DNA from 3 places in the Paenibacillus sp. FSL K6-3182 genome. Region 2 is predicted to be linked to each of the others. Evidence: riboswitches for the same ligand, from Rfam matches in the RefSeq annotation. Region 2 holds a riboswitch; each other region holds the start of a gene.

The links. Region 2 has a riboswitch for thiamine pyrophosphate ahead of MHH56_RS14030 (ABC transporter substrate-binding protein). Riboswitches for the same ligand answer to the same signal wherever they lie in the genome.
Region 1: it holds a riboswitch for thiamine pyrophosphate, as region 2 does, so the genes downstream of both, MHH56_RS20965 (ABC transporter ATP-binding protein) here and MHH56_RS14030 (ABC transporter substrate-binding protein) in region 2, are expected to answer to the same signal.
Region 3: it holds a riboswitch for thiamine pyrophosphate, as region 2 does, so the genes downstream of both, thiC (phosphomethylpyrimidine synthase ThiC) here and MHH56_RS14030 (ABC transporter substrate-binding protein) in region 2, are expected to answer to the same signal.

Annotation. Positions count from the first base shown of each region.
Region 1 covers NZ_CP150265.1:4,699,216-4,705,510, reverse strand. Annotated here, with positions in the region: gene MHH56_RS20985 (hypothetical protein) at 54-236, shown strand; gene thiD (bifunctional hydroxymethylpyrimidine kinase/phosphomethylpyrimidine kinase) at 339-1,148, opposite strand; gene MHH56_RS20975 (ABC transporter substrate-binding protein) at 1,181-2,206, opposite strand; gene MHH56_RS20970 (ABC transporter permease) at 2,203-2,979, opposite strand; gene MHH56_RS20965 (ABC transporter ATP-binding protein) at 2,960-3,736, opposite strand; TPP riboswitch at 3,824-3,926, opposite strand; gene MHH56_RS20960 (DUF1273 domain-containing protein) at 4,014-4,571, shown strand; gene MHH56_RS20955 (metalloregulator ArsR/SmtB family transcription factor) at 4,778-5,383, shown strand; gene MHH56_RS20950 (DUF6855 family protein) at 5,569-6,090, shown strand; gene MHH56_RS20945 (S66 peptidase family protein) at 6,268-6,295, shown strand, end outside.
Region 2 covers NZ_CP150265.1:3,251,698-3,257,992, reverse strand. Annotated here, with positions in the region: gene MHH56_RS14040 (ABC transporter permease) at 1-322, opposite strand, end outside; gene MHH56_RS14035 (MTH1187 family thiamine-binding protein) at 312-614, opposite strand; gene MHH56_RS14030 (ABC transporter substrate-binding protein) at 683-1,723, opposite strand; TPP riboswitch at 1,906-2,020, opposite strand; gene MHH56_RS14025 (glycosyltransferase) at 2,157-3,629, opposite strand; gene MHH56_RS14020 (GerAB/ArcD/ProY family transporter) at 3,723-4,805, opposite strand; gene MHH56_RS14015 (Ger(x)C family spore germination protein) at 4,822-6,030, opposite strand; gene MHH56_RS14010 (spore germination protein) at 6,049-6,295, opposite strand, start outside.
Region 3 covers NZ_CP150265.1:5,284,190-5,290,484, forward strand. Annotated here, with positions in the region: gene thiO (glycine oxidase ThiO) at 1-195, opposite strand, end outside; gene MHH56_RS23350 (thiazole synthase) at 195-1,013, opposite strand; gene thiE (thiamine phosphate synthase) at 1,019-1,873, opposite strand; gene MHH56_RS23360 (ThiF family adenylyltransferase) at 1,917-2,984, opposite strand; gene thiC (phosphomethylpyrimidine synthase ThiC) at 2,977-4,740, opposite strand; TPP riboswitch at 5,053-5,157, opposite strand; gene MHH56_RS23370 (glycosyltransferase family 4 protein) at 5,232-6,295, opposite strand, start outside.

The DNA of each region.
Region 1 (6,295 bases), 1.4 Mb from region 2:
TCTATTAAAGTCTATACTTAGTTTAGAGTTACTAGAGAATAGGTGGACAAACGATGATTAAAAATGCGATATGTATGTCTGTACTGCTTTGCACCATAGCATCGGCGTTAACGAACTTTGGAGTATCTCCCGTTCGAGCGCTAGCAGCTCCAAGCGCGTCACAAGCTGAATATATTAGTATAGATAATATGATTGAGCCCTTCTTGTTGCAGCCGAAGCAGGATGAAAAGGCATGAAAGCTGTTTTAACACAAGCCTAAGCTTGCATGAAAGCATGACTAATTAGCAAACGCCGCGACCTATATGGAAACGGCGTTTGCTGTTTCTAATAGAATGCAATCAGCTCAAGCGCTGTCTATCCCTATAAGCAAAATGATTGGTTGGGCCATGTCCGCTCCCAATCCCCAGCTTATCTTCAATAGCGGCTTGAATGAAGGCTTTGGCAGTTCTTATAGCTTCAAGTACAGGTTTGCCTTGAGCAATTTCTGCTGCAATCGCAGCGGAGAAAGTGCAGCCTGTGCCGTGAGTATGCTTAGTGTCGATACGTTTGCTTTCCAAATATACAAATTGTTCTCCATCATAGATGAGATCAACGAGCGGTTCGCTGCTTGAACCATGTCCGCCCTTAATGACAACATAGCTTGAGCCCATCTGATGCAGTATTCGGGCAGCTTCCTCTCGATCGCTTAACGTCCGGATCGGGATTCTTGCGATAAGCTCAGCTTCTGGAATGTTAGGAGTCGTTATAAGCGCGAGCGGCAGCAAATGCTTGATCAGTGTCTGAATAGCTTCTTGCTGAAGCAGAGGAGAACCGCCTTTCGCTACCATGACAGGATCAATGATGAGCTTATGCCAGTTATATTGTTTTACTTTCATTGCAACGATCTTTATAATTTCTGCGCTGAACAGCATGCCTGTCTTAACTGCGGATGGCTCCAGATCCTCGCCGATCGAATCGAGCTGGCAGCTAATAGCCTCAGCATCCAGCGGGTAGATGCCCTGAACGCCAAGCGTATTCTGCGCAGTCACTGCGGTAATAACCGACATGCCATAGGTGCCGAGCTCTTGAAATGTTTTTAGATCAGCTTGAATTCCTGCGCCGCCGCCGGAGTCCGAGCCTGCAATCGTAAGTGCTTGATATCTTCTCATCCGTGCATCTCCTTCGAAAGAGTAGAATTAATTTACAAGTTTGAAAAAGCATCCTCAGCCTTTATATTGTCTGGCAGCAAGTCGTTATCGACGAGCCAATCCCTAACATTAGACCAAGAAGCAGGCTCCTGATATCCAAATGATTGCTTCCCTGCATCCATGAGAGGCAGAAGAATGTCCAAGCTTTTTGTCTCGATTTCTTGATCGAGAGGGGAGGTCTGGTTCTCATGCTCAAATAAAATCGACAACGATTTTTGTTTATTTTCAGCTACAAATTGTTGACCCTCCGTAATGGCTGCGATGAAGCTTTTGAACAACGCCTGCTTCTCAGCTAGTCCTTGCTCACTTGCTACAAGCACAAGCTCGTAATAATCCGGCACGCCAAAATCAGTTGGGTTTATCGCCGTCATGGGATGCCCTTCCTTGGCAAGCAGCAATTGCTCATGATTAATAAATCCGCCGATGATCGCATCTACCTTCTTGGTTGCTATAGCTGGAATAAAGGAAAAACCAACGTCAATCATTTCCACATTTTGCGGGTCACCGCCGTCATGCTTAATCATGGTGCGCATCATTGCTTCATACAGAGGGATGGAGGAGAAGCCGACCTTTTTACCAACAAGGTCCTTTGGTGATTTGGCGCTTCCGCCTTCTGGTACCATTAGATGATTAAGCGGATGCCTGACGATTGCTGCAATGGATTTAACAGGAATATCCTCGCCGCGAGCCATCAATACCTGTGGCTGGTAGCTGAGCGCCAAATCAACCTTGCCGGCAGCCACTAGCTTCAACGCATCATTAGTATCCGCGGGCATTTGAATGTTAACCTCTAAACCATGCTTCGCAAAATAACCGTTTGTTTGAGCCGCATAGAGGAAGGAATGCACCGCATTTGGATACCAGTCGAGCATAATGCTAATAGTCTGAGGATTTTGTTTTGTCGAAGTGTCCTCGGGCTTGTTTTCAGTTGGGGCAGCGTTGCTGCTGCACCCATTAAGCACGAGCAGCAGAGAAGCAAGCATTGGAATTATCCATTTCATTTTTGCTTTGATGATCATGTATTGAACCTCTTTCTCTTTAGTATTGATTTCTCCAATAGGACAATGGCAGCAAATAATAAGATGCCAATGAGGGATAGCAGAAAAACGGATGCAAACATGGAATCGGCGTTCAAATTGCTGGACATTCGGCGGCTATAGTAGCCTAGGCCTTCACTGCCTCCAAGCCATTCACCGATGGTGGCGCCGACAACGCAATAAACGATCGATAACTTAAGTCCTGAGAAGAAGGACGGTAGGGCGATGGGGACTTGTATTTTTCGGAAAATACCCCAGCGAGTTGCTCCCATTGTCAGCAGCAGCTCTTCATATTCGCTACCGCTTTTCTTAAGACCGTCATAGGTGCTCACAACGATAGGGAAAAAAGCAGTCAAAAAAACAACAGCGACCTTGCTCCAAATCGTATAGCCAAACCACATAATGAAAATTGGCGACAGAGCGATAAGCGGGATGGTCTGACTGATGACGACAAACGGGTACAGCGCCTTCTCCAGTATTCGGAAAGTGTACATGCCTGCTGCGAGCGTAGTCCCAATAATAATCGACAATAGAAAACCGAGGGACACTTCTTTAAGCGTAGCCAGCAGATGTTTGCCAAGCAGCAGATGGCCATCTTCGATTAATGCCTGAGCTATTGAGCTAGGTGACGGCAGTATGTAGGGTGGAACCAATCCGAGCTGTGCGACCGCTTGCCAAACGAGCAGTAAGCTAAAGAGCAGCAGTATAAATAGTCCGTAATGGCTCAGCCACTGGTTAATTAGAGGTTTGCGCATGCAGTCTTCGCTCCAAATCTTGCCGCAGCTTGATGAAGTCGGGTTCATAATTTTGCTCATAGTGTCTTGGTCTCGGCAAAGGAACGACTATTTCCTGTATCCCTTGCGCTTCGCTAGCAGCACCTGGCAACAAATAAATGCGGTCGCTCAGCAATATCGCTTCCTCAAGATCATGTGTGATAAAGAGTACTGTTATTCCAAGATCGCTCCACAGCTCGAGCAGCCACTTATGCATGCCGCGTTTGGTCATGGCATCAAGCGCGCCAAACGGTTCGTCCAGCAGCAGCAGCTCTTGTCCGGTTACTAGCGTGCGCAGAAAAGCTGCCCGCTGTCGCATGCCGCCTGACAACTCGTCAGGGTAAGCTTGTTCATAGCCTGCCAGTCCGAAGCGAGCAAGCAGCTCTATGATTTGGATCGTGGTATAATGGGGATTGCTGCGTGCCAGCTCAAGTGGAAGCAGACAATTGCCGAGTATTGTTCTCCATGGCAGAAGAAGATCCTTTTGCGGCATATAAGCAATTTTGCCGAGACGATTGGGGGCAGGCTTGCCATGCAGCCTAATTTCACCTAGGCTAGGCTGAAGCAATCCGGCCATGAGCTTAAAGAGAGTGCTTTTGCCTGAGCCGCTAGCACCGATGATAGAGACAAACTCACCTGAGTAGGCTTGAAGCGAAAGATTAGACAGTATAGATGTTTCAGCAAGCTTGTCGTAGGTGTAGCTTACTTGGTGAAGTGAGATTATAGCTGTAATACGCATCCCTCCGTAAACAAATAAAGACCCACCCATTTCCGAGGGGAAATGAGCGGGTCTAACGATCACACAAGGCTTGCGCGCATGGATGAATGCTTTGCTGCTCCACTTCCCTCCGCTGGAATGATCCAGATCAGGTTCCAAGGGTCCGGAGCAGTTGCTCCATCTCAGCCGGTAGGCTCCCCTAGTGAAATAAATAGGTTTATATGCAATTTGTATTTTTTCTACTATAGCATACACTGGATAGATGTAAACCATAATTATCCGAAAAGGCGTTGGACAAATGAAAAATTTACTCGTAACGGGCTACCGAGCGCATGAGCTTAATATTTTTAGCCAGAAGCATGAGGGCATTGTTTATATAAAAAAAGCGCTGACAGGCAAGCTGGTTCCGCTTATAGAAGATGGGCTTGAGTGGGTGATTACCCCGGGTCAATATGGCGTGGATTTGTGGGCGTGCGAGGTCGTGATTGCGCTGAAGGAAATTTATCCTCATTTGAGACTTTCAATTATTTCGGCATACAGCAATCCGGAAGAGAAATGGAAGGATGATAAAAAGGAGTTTTATCAGCAGGTTTTAAAAGGGGTCGATTATTACGCTTCGGTCAGCAACCAGCCGTATAATGGCATTTGGCAGTTTACGGCTAGGGACGAGCTGCTGTTTCGGAAAACGGACGGTATTCTGCTCGTTTATGATGAGGATGCAGGCGAGGGCAGCCCCAAGTTTTTTAAAGAAAAAGCGTTAAAGAAACAGCAATCTGAGGACTATGGTTATTTCAGCATAAGCTCGGAGGACATTCAGAGCATTGCGGATGACGACAACCTGTATTCGGAAAATTAACGATGCATGGTAGTTGAGTAAGAGGAGTTTATTTCATGCTGGCAGGCAGAGACCTGTCAGCATTTTTTTATGCGCCAAGCTGACTGTTTATGCTATCGAGATACATTGAGATTGACAAATAATAGGTGGCGTATTATTATCTGATTAGATAAATATCTAATTAGACGTAAATTAAATTTGCTTGGTGGAGGAAGAGGTGGCGAACGGTGCAATTAGATAAGGTGGTAGCCTATCATAAGGCATTATCCGATCCGACGAGAATTAAATTGTTGATTATGCTGGCCGAAGGTGAGCTTAATGGGCAGGTGCTCGCAGAGAAATTAGGCGTTACGCCTGCTACGATTACACATCATGCGACCAAATTAAGAGAGGCCAGCTTAATTAATGAACGCAGAGAGAAAAACACGATTTATTTTTCGTTGAACCATTATTTTATTAAGAGCAACGCTAATGCGGCGGCGGAGCTCATTTACCGGAATGCAGGTACAGAGAAGGGAGTGGACAATTTGGAGGATAGCAATAAGAAACTGAAGGATTCAGTCATCCGCAACTTTTTTACAGCTGAGGGTAAGCTGAAGCATATGCCGGCTCAGCATAAGAAAAAATTGATCGTGCTTCAGCATATGGTTTCTCATTTGACGAGAGGGAAACAGTATACAGAGAAGGAGATTAACGAATTTATCAAAGGTTATCATGACGACTTCGCGACCATTCGCAGAGAGTTCATTATGCATCAGTTGATGTTTAGAGAAAATGATATATACGAATTGAATCCGCAAGAAATATGGGCGAAGTGGGAGATTCTTTCGTAAGCGGAAGTTGCTTTAGATAATAACGGACATCAGATGCCTTATTTGCTTTATTTCTCTTCTATTGGCCGTGGTTGCGGACATGAAGGCCGTTATTTGGCTCGAATCGTTATAAAAGGCTGCGATTTCTGCCAAATAACGGACTCTATGTCCGTTAGAAGTAAAACTGAACTCATCGAGCGGCTGCTGTGCTACTGCGTCATAAAGGAAAAGTAATTTTTTTATCGAATGTAGTAGCATCTGAAGGATATCTGAAAGATAAAGTACATAATAAGAGTGGATTACAAAAGGAGCGAATACATATGGCGTTGGCAGAAGGTACAAAAGAAAACCCATGGAAATTAAAAACACCCCCTCAGACATCTGAATATGAAATTTATAAGGATGAAAAAGATGGTAAAGAAATTTTAGTATGCACAGTTGGGAAGACGGTCTTGCATTATGATTTCCGCTGCATTGATGACTTAAGCGCGATGCTCAAACAACATGGTGACTGGATTGAGCTTGGCAGCGCCGATGAGCAGAAGCCTGCTAAAGAGGGCACTATTGAAGCATGGGGACGCTCGTCTGAAAACCCGATTGGCGGCTGGTATGGATTGAAAAAAGGGTTGCGCGGCAGATTCGGAATGTATCTTCCACCATTGATGGAGAAGCTGGGGCTTGCAGAAGTAGAGCATAATCCAAGGAATAATCGGATGAAGTCTATTTAATCTCAGTGGAGTGAAAACTCGAAAAAGGATGAGGAATCTACAATCCTATTGTATGTGAGTATTGAGTTCGAGTGATTGGCTGCCGTAATGGCAGCTTTTTTTTATTGTAAGAGTGATTGAGAACTTACAAATATTTGTATATATTTATTTAAAAAGAATGATTAGGAGGGTTATTCCTTGACATCCTTACATTTGAAACCCGATA
Region 2 (6,295 bases):
TGATGGGAACGTTTTGCGACAGCACGAGCAAGGGGTATACTGCCGATCGAACCCCAGGAATTAAATGCAGCAAAGCGGCGAGCACGAAGCCCACCGCCGATCCTCCCACAAAGCCGAGCAGCATGATTTTCACCGTTGCTCCCGTATGCATCATTAACCTTGGCCAAATTTGGATGGCCTCTTGTACAATTGAAATTGGTGATGGAAACTCCCATTGTTGAAATAATCCAAGCCATGCAGCTGCCTGCCAGCAGACGAGCAGCACGATCAGCAGTGCTGCCGGCTTCCAAATTTTCGGCCAAATCGATTTCTTATTGCCCATCTGGATATTTCTCCAGCAGCCTGCCCATGGAAGCGCCGTTTGCCGGATTGTAGTAAATTTTAATTTGTGAAATAACGGACGGGCAGCCCATCTCCGCCATCGCCTCGCTCATCGACTGCACGACGCTGAGCAGATGGCTCAGCTCACCCTCCATCGTCGTTTCAAGCGGTGCTACACGATAAGGAACACCTGCCGCTTTAATGATTTCAATTGCACGATCCACGTAAGGAATAACACTTTCGCCGCCTGGCGTTGTCGGTAATATTTGAATACTTACTAATGCGTTTGCCATTTGATTTCCTTCTTTCTCATCGTTGTAAGTGAGAGCGGGCTTTCCCGCCCTCCATATGTTCGAATAGCTTATTGTGGTAAAAATTCGTTCGTAAATGCCTTCTCCGCTTCAAGCTCCTTCTCCAGCAGCTTGTGCTCAAACATCCATGCCGCATAGTTTTCCCATACGCTTAACTTCTGTTCGCCCCAGCGCGGCGCGTCATCTTGATATTTGGAGCTTAACCATTTTTGGCTGGCGCGCACAAGCTCTGCGTTCAAATCCGGCTCTGCTTTTATTAAAATTTCTGCTGCATCCTCCGCATTGCTGATCGCGTATTGGTAGCCCTTGGATACGGCAGCAGTAAACGCTTTGACTGTTTCCGGCTTATTCTTAATCAAATCTTCGTTCGTCACGATTACCGGCGTATAATAATCCAGTTTGTCGCTGTAGTCTGTTAAATAAACCATATTGATCTTCTCGCCGCGCAGCTCTGCTTCCACGCCAGTCCATGCGTAGTAAATCCATGCAAAATCAATATCCCGTTTCACTGCCGTAAAAAAGTCGCCGTCGCCGATGCTTATCATATTTACTTTGCTCACATCTGCACCCTTCTCCTGCATAAGCGATTGAATGACCGCCTCCTCAACAGGAGCGCCCCAGCCGCCATACGTTTTCCCTTCAAATTTCTCAGGTGAATCGATTCCCTTTGCAAGCGGAGAAGCAAAACCTGAGGTGTTGTGCTGAATGACAGCGGCGATCGATACGAGCGGCACGCCGGCAATTCTCGCCATCGTGACAGACTCCTGATAGCTTACGCCAAACTGCACATTGCCCGAAGCGACCATTTGATCGGCACCGCTTTGTCCTGGTTGAATAATTTCAACATCCAAGCCTTGCTCCTTAAAAAAACCTTTATCTCTAGCTACATAAAGTCCGGTATGATTCGTATTTGGTGTCCAGTCGAGTACAACCTGCACCTTCTCTAGCGGCTTGTCCGCTGTTCCCTCTTGCTCTTTCGGCTGTTCGCCCTTGTTCCCAGCGCCACCGCCGCAGCCTGCCAGCGCCAATACGAACACTAGCATCGCGGCCACGATTTTCCACGACAAATGCCCTGTTTTTTTCTGATTCATGATGTTGTTCCCCTCTCCATGCTTCGATTCTTATAGGCGACGACTCCTCGTAGTATCCGGTTCCATGGCTGCATCATTCTAATCGCAACAAAAAAAAGCGTCCCCCTAATCCGGAGGACGCCATATCATTGGCTGTGCAGCTGTTTATACAGCAAATGCTTGATCAATTTGATCTCGCCTGCTTGCAAAACAGAGCTTCTGTCCCTACGCTGGCATTATCCAGATCAGGTTTAACGGGTCGGAATTGTATAGAAAATCCCCTCTCAGCCGGCCTAACCAGCTCCCCGGAACATATTCGGTTTCGTCAATACCATTCATTGTATAGCAAAACCCGCATTTAATGCTAGTTTTTTTTGAAAATGATTATCATCAAGCCGCGATACTCATCCTCTTACTATGCGGCAGCCAGAACGTGCAGCTCCTGCACCCGCTGTCATTGCCCTAGATCAACATGCTCATCCAGCCATTCAACCTTTGCTTCTTCAGCAGCCTTCGAACCTTCTAAGTCTGCCGTATCTTGGATCTCTACTGCAGAAGCAAGGCGTCCATATACGAGCAAATAAGCAGCTGTCAGCTCTTTTGACATCTCTTCAGACGTTAGCCGCTCTAGCAGATGGATGTATTCTAGCTGCTCCTGCGGTTTATTATCCGCACGTGTAATCTTCACATAGGTAAAACCGGCCTGCAAATAAAGCTGGCTAACTTGTTCTGCTGAGTACTGTGATGTCGCTTGATGCTGTGCTTGTGCATTAGCAGGATCTAAATATTGCCGAATATTGTCGAAATAATAGCGATTGGCAAAACACCCGACTAGCCAGCCGCCAGGCTTTAGAAGTCGAACTAGACTTTTCATTGCTTGCGGTGTCCCGTATGCATGAGCATCTCCGATTACGATGCCGTCAAAACCTTCAACAGGCAGCCTCCAATCCTTCGGATCATTCGAGCGGAATACGGTAATTCCCGAAGCTTCTGCTACTCTAGCCGCCAGCTCGTTACGTTCAACTCCGTACCATATTGCGGTTGAGAAATGCTTTTTCATATGCAATATCGTAGCTCCGCACCCGCAACCTATTTCCATAATCGAGCAATTCTCGCGTCTGTACTCATGCGATTCCCGCTCAATTACGGTACTTAAATCCATTCGTATATACGTTGCATCACCAGGGTCAAAGCCCCATTTGGACATAAAAACAATAGCATTTTTTCTGAAGTTTTGTACATATTGTTCTGGCTCTGAGCTAAAGGAGATGCTCCCGTAATGATGAATAAACGTATCGCCGCACAGCATCAGCTTATATCCCGCCAGCCGGAGCCGCAGGCTATAATCATCATCTTCAAAGTTGCCGATACCGAAGATTTCGTCGAGCGATCCCGTTTTCTCCCATGCTTCTCTCCGCAGCAAAAGGCAGTAGCCGACCAGCTTCACGCGCTCCTCCCATTTTGTTCTGTCAGGGTTGGCATGCAGTGCCGAAGCAAACAGCTCCATTTCATCTATCGTCGTATAGGTGACCGGGATCGTCGTCCAGTAGGAAGCCGAATTCGTAACGGGGCTGACCGCCCCGATTCGTTCATCACTAAATAAGCAGCGCTTGAGACCGTCAAGCCAGCTTGGCGTTACGATTGTATCGTTATTTAGCAGCAGCAGAAGATCGCCCGAGGCCGCGGCCATTCCTTGGTTGCAGCCCTTAGGAAAACCAGCATTGCAGCCATTGTCGATTACGATGATATCGCTCTCGCTTTTAGCCCATTTTACCGTATCATCCGTCGAACCATTATCTACAATAATCAGCTCATAGCTGCCTCTCTGCGTATGTCTCCGAACACTCTCCACACATTGCTTCGTGTATTCAAGCTTATTGTAGGTAACGAGAATAATGCTTGTCATGCAGCTATTGGCATCGCTCACGCGTATATCCTCCTCAAGCAAGTATAAACGGCTTACTTACCTATAAAATATGTCAGCCTATCCGCTTGGGTGAGCACTGTGCGCAACTTTCAATCATGCTGCCTTTTTGTATTTCTTGCGTATTCCGACGAAAAGCATAAGCAGCGGCAGCACGATTTGAAATAAAGGGGCAATCTTCAGCGTAATATCGAGTCCGATCCAAATATGGGTGGTATTATTTGGTTCGATAAACGACGCCCCATAAATAATGAGACCAATGGGCAGCACACAATATCGGTAGGCAATACCAGTGATCATATTGAACATGAATACCGATGCCATGTATAGCGCAGTCATTTTTACATAGAGACCGATAAAAAGCAGCAGTGTTACGAGCACATCAAGCCGTTCCAATATATTAGCCAGACTAATTAACTGCACAACCTCAAGCAGCGGCAGTGCTGTAAGCGAGGACAGCTCTGGCCCCAATACGCATAGCGTAATTGTATTCATTAGAATTAGAAATAGGGATACGCCAACATAAGCCTTGTAAGTGACACGTCCGATCATTTTCTTCTCGCTGACGTGCTTCCAAAAAACGAAAAAAATAACCATTTGCCCAAACGGAAATGATAACAAATCCGGAAAGGCCGCCTTCACGACAGGCCCGATCCCATGTTCCAAAATCGGCAGCAAATGCGTGATTTTCGGCAATCTGGCAATAAACAAGAGCAAAATTATAAAAGTATAGCTAAGTGCTGCGATCGGAAACAGCAGCTGCACGACACGGACAAATACTTCAACGCCCTTACTAACGGCATAAGCCGCGGTGCTAATAATAAGCAGCATAACAATCCATTTCGGCGTAAAGGTGAGCAGCGCCGTCATCGTAAGCTCCCCGACGTCCCGTACGTTGCGCATCGATTCATAAGCAAACCATAACGCGTGAAGCATCCCTACAAAGCCGCCGATCCATTTTCCGAAGTGTATAACATAAAGCTCAGCAAGCTCCGAATTCGGGGAGCGCTTCTGCACCTGGACGTACATAACGATAAGCAGCAGACCAGCAATCGCAGCAAGCGTCATCGCCAGCCAAGCATCCTGCTTCGCCTTTATGCCGAGCTCGAACAAAGGGGTGCTGCCGATTAAAAAAACGATGATCAAAATAGAAAGCTGGTTTTTACCAATCTGCTGCATAGGGTCTCCTTTCTACTTATAAGTCGTCCTTCTCCTGCGCTTTCTTAAATCCGCTTCCGCTCATGCCTGTTGAATTCAGATTCACCTTTACTTTTAGCTTTAATTCGATGTTTGGAAATTCCTCTGACCAGCTAGCAACCGTTTCTGCCCACTGCTTTGGATATTTATTGCGAATGGTACTTCCAAAGCCGATTACATCCGTTTTGTACTTGCTAACAGCGCCCCACCCTTTTTGCATAATAGCAACGATCTCGTCCTCAACCCGTTTTTGTAGCTTCACTATTTGTTTGGGATTCGTGAGATCTCCCTCGCAATTGTACTCCATCAGCGTTCCAGTAGCAGTTACGCTTACATCCATCAGCCATTTGCCGCTTGAATGTCTGGGAGTCAGCTTGGTACTCGCATGAGTAATGCGAATAGATGAAAGTTTTTGCTCGCTCTTATCCTCTGAGCATGCAAATGGAACTGTCGTTTTTTTCACATGATTTGCGAGCCACATCACGCCTTGGCTTTCTTCATTGCTGATCCAGCCTACCAGCTTGTCACCTGAAATGAGACCCAAATCAAATAATCTGACCTTGGAGGGTGTACTAGTGTAAGCGAGTTGCCCAGCATTGTCCACACTCTCATTCGTACCAGACACAACTAAGCCTGGTATGCCTGTGGCCTGCGTCGTACCAAGCAAATCCAGAAGTATTTTATGAATGGTCATTTGATGAAAGGTAGAGCTGTTCATTTCTTCATTATTGATCATGCGTTGAATGGCTGCGCCTGGAATTTTCTCAAGCGGGATCAATTGCTCCATCATTCGGCGCGCGCTCCCCTTCGACAAGAAAACATTCACCGTCTCGCGGGAATCATGATTGCGCAAATAGGTGTCTAGGAGTGGTCCCAGCCCTTTTCGCGCAGCATCCTGACCGATAATGACAATTTGAGTATGTGAGAAGTAGAGACGGCGCGACGTCTCTTGACTCGCCTTGCTGACCGCGCTTCGAATGCTTTCACCTTTCGTTGAAAAAACGTGGACCGCCGCTGTGCTTGTGCTCGCGCTCTGAGTGGAGATGGCTTGCGGAAGGACGACTTGATAGGACACCACCCATTTCCCATCCTTCCAGTCAAGGCCGGTAGCAGCAATAATCGCAATATCGTTCAGCTCTACGCGGTTCCAACAGCCGGTTGCCAGTATACAAATGAGCATCGGCAGCAGCAGCCTCCATCTTTTCATGGCAGATCCCCCCTTTCATTACGCCTTATCGGAATGACGCTGTGTCGGCGGTTTTTTTCCGTTCGGCCGCCGCTTTGGATTGCGCAGATTCAAATCTAGAGGCCGAAGCACAATCGCCCACCATGGCAGCCTTATAAAAACATCTCGCCAAGGCCCTTGTTTTGTGGGACCGGGTGCCAGCGGAGACATATATGGCACTCCGAAGGAGCGCAGTGATACCAAATGGATCAGCATTAACATCACGGAAATAAAAATGCCGAAAAAC
Region 3 (6,295 bases), 2.0 Mb from region 2:
GCACAGCTGAAAAAAATGATCGGGCTGCTCCGTATTTTCTGAAAATGGAGCAAGCATGCCTGCTGCTGCGCCGGATGCTTGCCCTCCGAGTGCGCTTGGCTCAATGAGTGTTACGTACATGCCTCTACGCGCCGACTCGAAGGCACAAGACAAACCAATAATGCCGCCACCAAGTATAATTACCGATTGGGGCATTATTGTTCCCCTCCTGCGCTAACTCCTGTTTCAAATAATGAACCTGCCCAATCACTGCTTGCGGATGCATAACGTTTTTTCGGTATGCGGCCAGCCAGCCATGCCAGCCGCCCTGCTTCAATCGCTAATCGAAAAGCGCGAGCCATCATAATCGGATCCTGTGCTTTAGCGATAGGCGTATTAGCCAAAATGCCGTCCGCGCCTAGCTCCATCGCTTCCGCAGCATCTTTCGCCGCTCCAATACCCGCATCGATGATGACTGGAACGCTCGACTGCTCCGCAATAAGTCCGAGGTTATAGGGATTGAGCAATCCGAGCCCGGATCCAATTGGCGATCCTCCAGGCATGATTGCTGAAGCTCCTGCTTCCTCTAATTTCCGGCATAGAATTGGGTCATCAGATGTATAAGGAAGAACGATAAAACCCTCGTTCGCAAGCTGCTCCGTAGCACGCAGCGTTTCTATAGGGTCAGGCAAAAGTGTTCGATGGTCTCCGCTGATTTCAACCTTAATCCAGTTGCCAAGCCCAGCTTCTCTCGCCAGACGCGCAATTCGAACAGCCTCCTCCGCTGTTCTCGCACCAGATGTATTCGGCAAATATTGCATTTGTCTATCTTCAAAGTGTTGAAGTACCGAATCATCCTCTACACTCTCTAGATTAACCCTTCTAACCGCGAACGTAATAACCTCCGAACCCGACGCTTCAAGCGCCTGCTGCAGTACAGCAGGACTTGGAAATCGCCCCGTACCGAACAAAAAGCGCGACCGCAGCGCATGGCCTCCAATAAGAAGGACATCTTCATGATTCCAATTTCCCAAAATATTCAGCCCCCTCCGACAAAATGTACAAGTTCGATGGAACTTCCGCCAAGTAATTCAGTTTCAGCCCACCTTGCACGTTGTACGATCATACCGTTAAGCTCAATAATGAGCTTTTTATGTTGTTGTCCAAGCTGGATGACCAGTTCTTCCACTGTTTTAGCGCTAGTCTGCTCCTCACGGCCATTTATCTTCACTGTCTTAAATGGATGAACATATTCAGAACGATGTGCATCAATTTTCTTTAAGAAAGCCTGACAAACACCAGCCGGATCATTATGGCCAACAATGGCTGAAACTGCGCATATCCGTGTTGCCCCTGACGCTAGCACGGCATCAACATTATCAAGTGTGATGCCGCCAATAGCCACGAACGGTATGGAAATATGATGCGCTGCTTCCTTGACATAACTCGTAGTAACAGCCGTACGGCCCGGCTTTGTTTCGGTAGGGTACACTGGCCCAACGCCGATATAATCGGCTCCCTCCTGTTCAGCAGCCAGCGCTTGCTGCAGGTTATGCGTGGATATGCCAATTATACGGTCAACTCCAAGCCATTCTCTTGCTTTGGCAATTGGCATATCATCCTGACCTAAATGAACACCGTCAGCATCCGTCTCAAGAACAAGATCAGGATAATCATTAATGATAAGAGGCACTTTATATTTTCGCGTTAGTATTCGAAGGGCTTTGGCCTCTTCAAGCACCTCATCCCTCGTCCCTGTTTTGTTGCGAAGCTGAACCATTTGAGCTCCGCCAATCAGCGCCTGCTCCATCACTTCAACGACTGATCTGCCAGGGTGATTAGATTTCGCTGTAATGGCGTAGAGCTTGAAGTTCCGCCAGCCTTGTCTACTCATTCTCAAACACAACCTTTCATCAAACAAATCATTTGTTTCCATTTCATAAAAACGTTTTAACGAGATTAATTGCATTCTCCGCATCCGCTGTGCCTTGCACAAGCACCCGTCCATCTGGGAAGAGAATCAGCTGCTCTCCGCTTGAGATCATCGCTTTCACTAAATACCGATTCACGGTGAGCGTGCAGCCAAGCGCTCTCAAAGCTTGCTCTACCTCTTTTAAATCAAACGGCTTGCCTAACGTCACCTGCACCGTATCCCTACCGCATAATACGGTAGAGCTTATTTGATTGTCTTCTGCTCTATCAGCTTCAAAACAACGCTTGTCGTCTATTGCTCCAACAGCCGTTTGGCCACAGTATGGACACTCGGCCCTGAACGTCGGCAGCTCCGATTCCCGCATTCGAAATGACCATAAATCAATGCTTAACCACGTTTTACGCAGCGCCGATTCATTGCCAGTGAGCCATTTTATCGCCTCAGCTGCTTGTATAGATGCAATCCATTCCACCGCTGGAGCGAGTACGCCCACCGTATCGCAAGTATCTGCCTCCTGCTCCATATCATCTGCTCCGATTAAGCAGCGCAAGCAAGATGTATCTCCAGGAACTAATGTTGCCTGCATGCCCTGCGCCCCAGCCACACCGCCATAAACAAATGGGATTCGCTGACTAAAGCATTGGTCGCTGACCAGCAGCCTTGTCGCTGCATTATCCGTCCCATCAAGGACGAGATGAACGCCTCCGGCTAGAAACCCGATGTTCTGTGCATTCACATCCGCTACTGTCGCCATAATGTTTACACTGCTGTTAATTTGGCGAAGCCGACTGGCAGCTGCCACTGCTTTGGGCATCACAGCCAGCGCGTCCGCCTCGTCAAAAAGCATTTGGCGCTGCAAGTTGCTCGGCTCAACAAAATCCCTGTCTACCAGCCTAACTTCCCCGACACCGGCTCTTACCATATGCTGCGCAAGCGAAGCTCCTAATGCGCCTACACCGACGATAAGCACCGAGGCATCGGCCAGCTTCCGCTGGCCTGCCTCTCCAATCAAAGCAAATCTCGTTTGCCTCGAATAACGATCTGCAAAAGCATCAAGAACAGAATCAACCATAAATCTTGCTCCCTGCCGCCTTGAATGCATCTGATTTTTCCTTCATCCCCGCTTCAATGGCTTCCGTTGTTTCCATATCGTTTTGCGCGGCATACTCTCTTATATCTTGAGTGATTCGCATGCTGCAAAATTTCGGCCCGCACATGGAGCAGAAATGAGCAGATTTAGCTGCATCTGCCGGAAGCGTCTCATCGTGGTAAGCCATCGCACGCTCTGGATCAAGCGACAGATGGAATTGATCACGCCAACGAAACTCGAATCGCGCTTTGGACAATGCATCATCACGCAGCTTCGCTCCCTGGTGCCCTTTCGCCAAGTCAGCCGCATGCGCTGCGATTTTGTAAGTAATAACGCCTTCCTTCACATCCTCCTTATTCGGGAGCCCAAGGTGCTCCTTCGGTGTTACATAACAAAGCATCGCCGTGCCGAACCATCCAATCATCGCAGCTCCAATTGCCGAAGTAATATGATCATAGCCTGGCGCGATATCGGTCGTTAGCGGTCCTAATGTATAGAAAGGCGCTTCATCGCATACTTCCAGCTGACGATCCATATTTTCTTTGATCAAATGCATAGGCACATGGCCAGGGCCTTCAATCATCACTTGTACATCATGTTTCCATGCGATCTTCGTTAGCTCACCAAGCGTATCCAGCTCAGCAAACTGAGCAGCGTCATTGGCATCTGCTATAGAACCGGGTCTCAGGCCGTCACCGAGCGAGAATGATACGTCGTATGCTTTCATAATTTCACAAATGTCTTCAAAATGCGTATATAGGAAATTCTCCTTATGATGTGCCAGGCACCAAGCTGCCATAATTGATCCGCCTCGCGAGACAATGCCCGTAACGCGCTTTGCCGTGAGTGGTATATAGCGCAGCAGCACACCAGCATGAATCGTAAAATAATCAACGCCCTGCTCGGCTTGTTCAATAAGTGTATCGCGGAATACTTCCCAGCAAAGGTCTTCTGCTTTGCCGTTCACTTTCTCCAGCGCCTGATAAATGGGCACTGTGCCAACTGGAACTGGTGAATTCCGCACGATCCACTCCCGCGTCGTATGGATGTTTTTCCCCGTGGACAAATCCATAATCGTATCGGCTCCCCAGCGCGTCGCCCAAGTCATCTTCTCCACTTCCTCTTCAATCGAAGATGCTACAGCAGAGTTGCCGATATTAGCATTGATTTTAACGTGAAACTGCCGCCCAATAATCATCGGCTCACTTTCTGGATGGTTGATGTTCGTTGGAATAATGGCACGGCCGGCCGCGATTTCGCTGCGCACAAACTCTGCACTCATCCCTTCGCGAATAGCGATGTATTCCATCTCAGAAGTAATGATCCCTTTGCGGGCGTAATGAAGCTGCGTAACATTTTGCCCTGTTTTGGCACGAAGCGGTTTCCTCGTTAACCCCGGGAATCGTTCCGCGCCTCGCTGCTCTGCTTTTTCAGCCGAAATAAATCCATTATCCTCAGGTTTGATTTCCCTGCCCTCATAGGGCTCTACATCACCACGCTGCAAAATCCATTCGCTGCGAATACCGGGCAAACCACGCCGAACATCTGCCTCATACGTTTCATCGGTATAAGGACCGCTTGCATCATAAACTCTTACAGGTTCATTCGGCAGCTCTTCACCATTTCTGCCAGTACTAGCTTCAAGTGCAATTTCTCTCATCGGAACACGGATGTTTCCCTTTGAGCCCTCGACGTACACCTTGCGGCTGCCCGGAAGCGGAGTAGAAAAAATAGACATAACAAAAACCTCCTAATGGAATAATAGAATTCCTCCTGGAGGCATACGCAAGCATATGAGAAAGTTTAAAACACCGCTGCTATACAAGTAGCTAGGCTGCTACAAGAGCTGCAATTGCTGGAGCGTGCATGGCGGCCACAAAGCTTTATCGATTCACTGGCGCCAAACAAAAAAACCGCTCCAGCAAAGGAGCGGTCGAAGAGTGTCGTCATGCGAGTGTTATCTTGCAAGGGTTCCCCTTAAGCAGATAAAGTCTTGCCGCATAAGCTGAGGCTTCAGCAGATTCCGGCAGAGCTTTCACGCGCAAAGCATAAACGCACAATCCCACTTTCCTACGCTGGCATAACCCAGATCAGGTTCAAAGGGACCAAAGCGATTCGCTTTATCTCAGCCATTACGGCGCCCCTAGTGGATTTCCTTGTTTGACTATACCGTTTAGTAAAGAAGGGTGTCAACCCTCTATTTTCCAAACCGCGGAAAAACACAGCCTGCTACAGTCCGCTTTCCTTCAGCAGCCTTACCCATCGATCAGCGGTGTGACGCCATGTAAATGTCTGCTCCACACGCTCGCGGCTGCGGCGCCCCAGCTTCTGCCTGAGCTGTTTATCGCGAAGCAGCAGATGCAGCTTTTCTCGCAGCTCTCGCTCGATATGAAGCTGATTGACCAAATAACCCGTTTCGCCATTACGGATAATTTCTTTCATTCCGCCTGCACGTGTTGCGACTACCGGAACGCCGCAGGACATCGCCTCGACATTAACGAGCCCAAATGCCTCCCTCTGTCCAGATGGAACGACCGCTACATCGGCAACGAGCATCCAGCTGGGCACTTCCGAATGCGGCACGTAGGGCACAAAACGAACATGACCCGGACATTTGCGTCCAAGCTGTTCAAGCTTGCGAGCATAAGCCGTTTTGCGATGCGAGCCATAAAATGGGCTCCCTACGATGATAACGACGAGCTCCGGATGGCTTTTGGCAAGCTGCGGCACGATATTGAGAAGATGATGAACGCCCTTAAGCGGAATAAGCCTCCCCATAAAAAGCACCACTTTTTTACCATTCAATCCTCTCTTTTGCCTTAAACTCTCCCGTTTAGCGGCTCCTTCGGAGGAATATTGTGAAGGGAACCTGCCCGTATCTACCCCAGGATAAATGACTCGCAGCTTCGAAGCGACCTCTGGCGCTTTCGACACTACAATTCGCCTTAGAAACTCGCTATTTACGATGATTCTATCTGCTGCCTGCAAGCACTTATGCAAGTTTGCAGAAGAAATATAGGAGGGTGAAATGAAGGTGGAGGAATGCAAATAAAGCCAGACTCGTTTGCCTGGATTCAATCGCTTCATCGTCAGCACAAATTGGGGACGATTCTCGACGTCGATGACGTGAGGAGAAAAACGGTGAACCGCACGCCCTACCTCTTGAATATATCGCTGCTTATTGCCCGCTGCAAACCGTTCACATACAACACCGTTAAATTGTCCTTGACGAGGCAATCGCTTGCTCAGTCTTCCAAATATACGAGGTTCCGCGTAAGGCTTAAGCAGCGGGG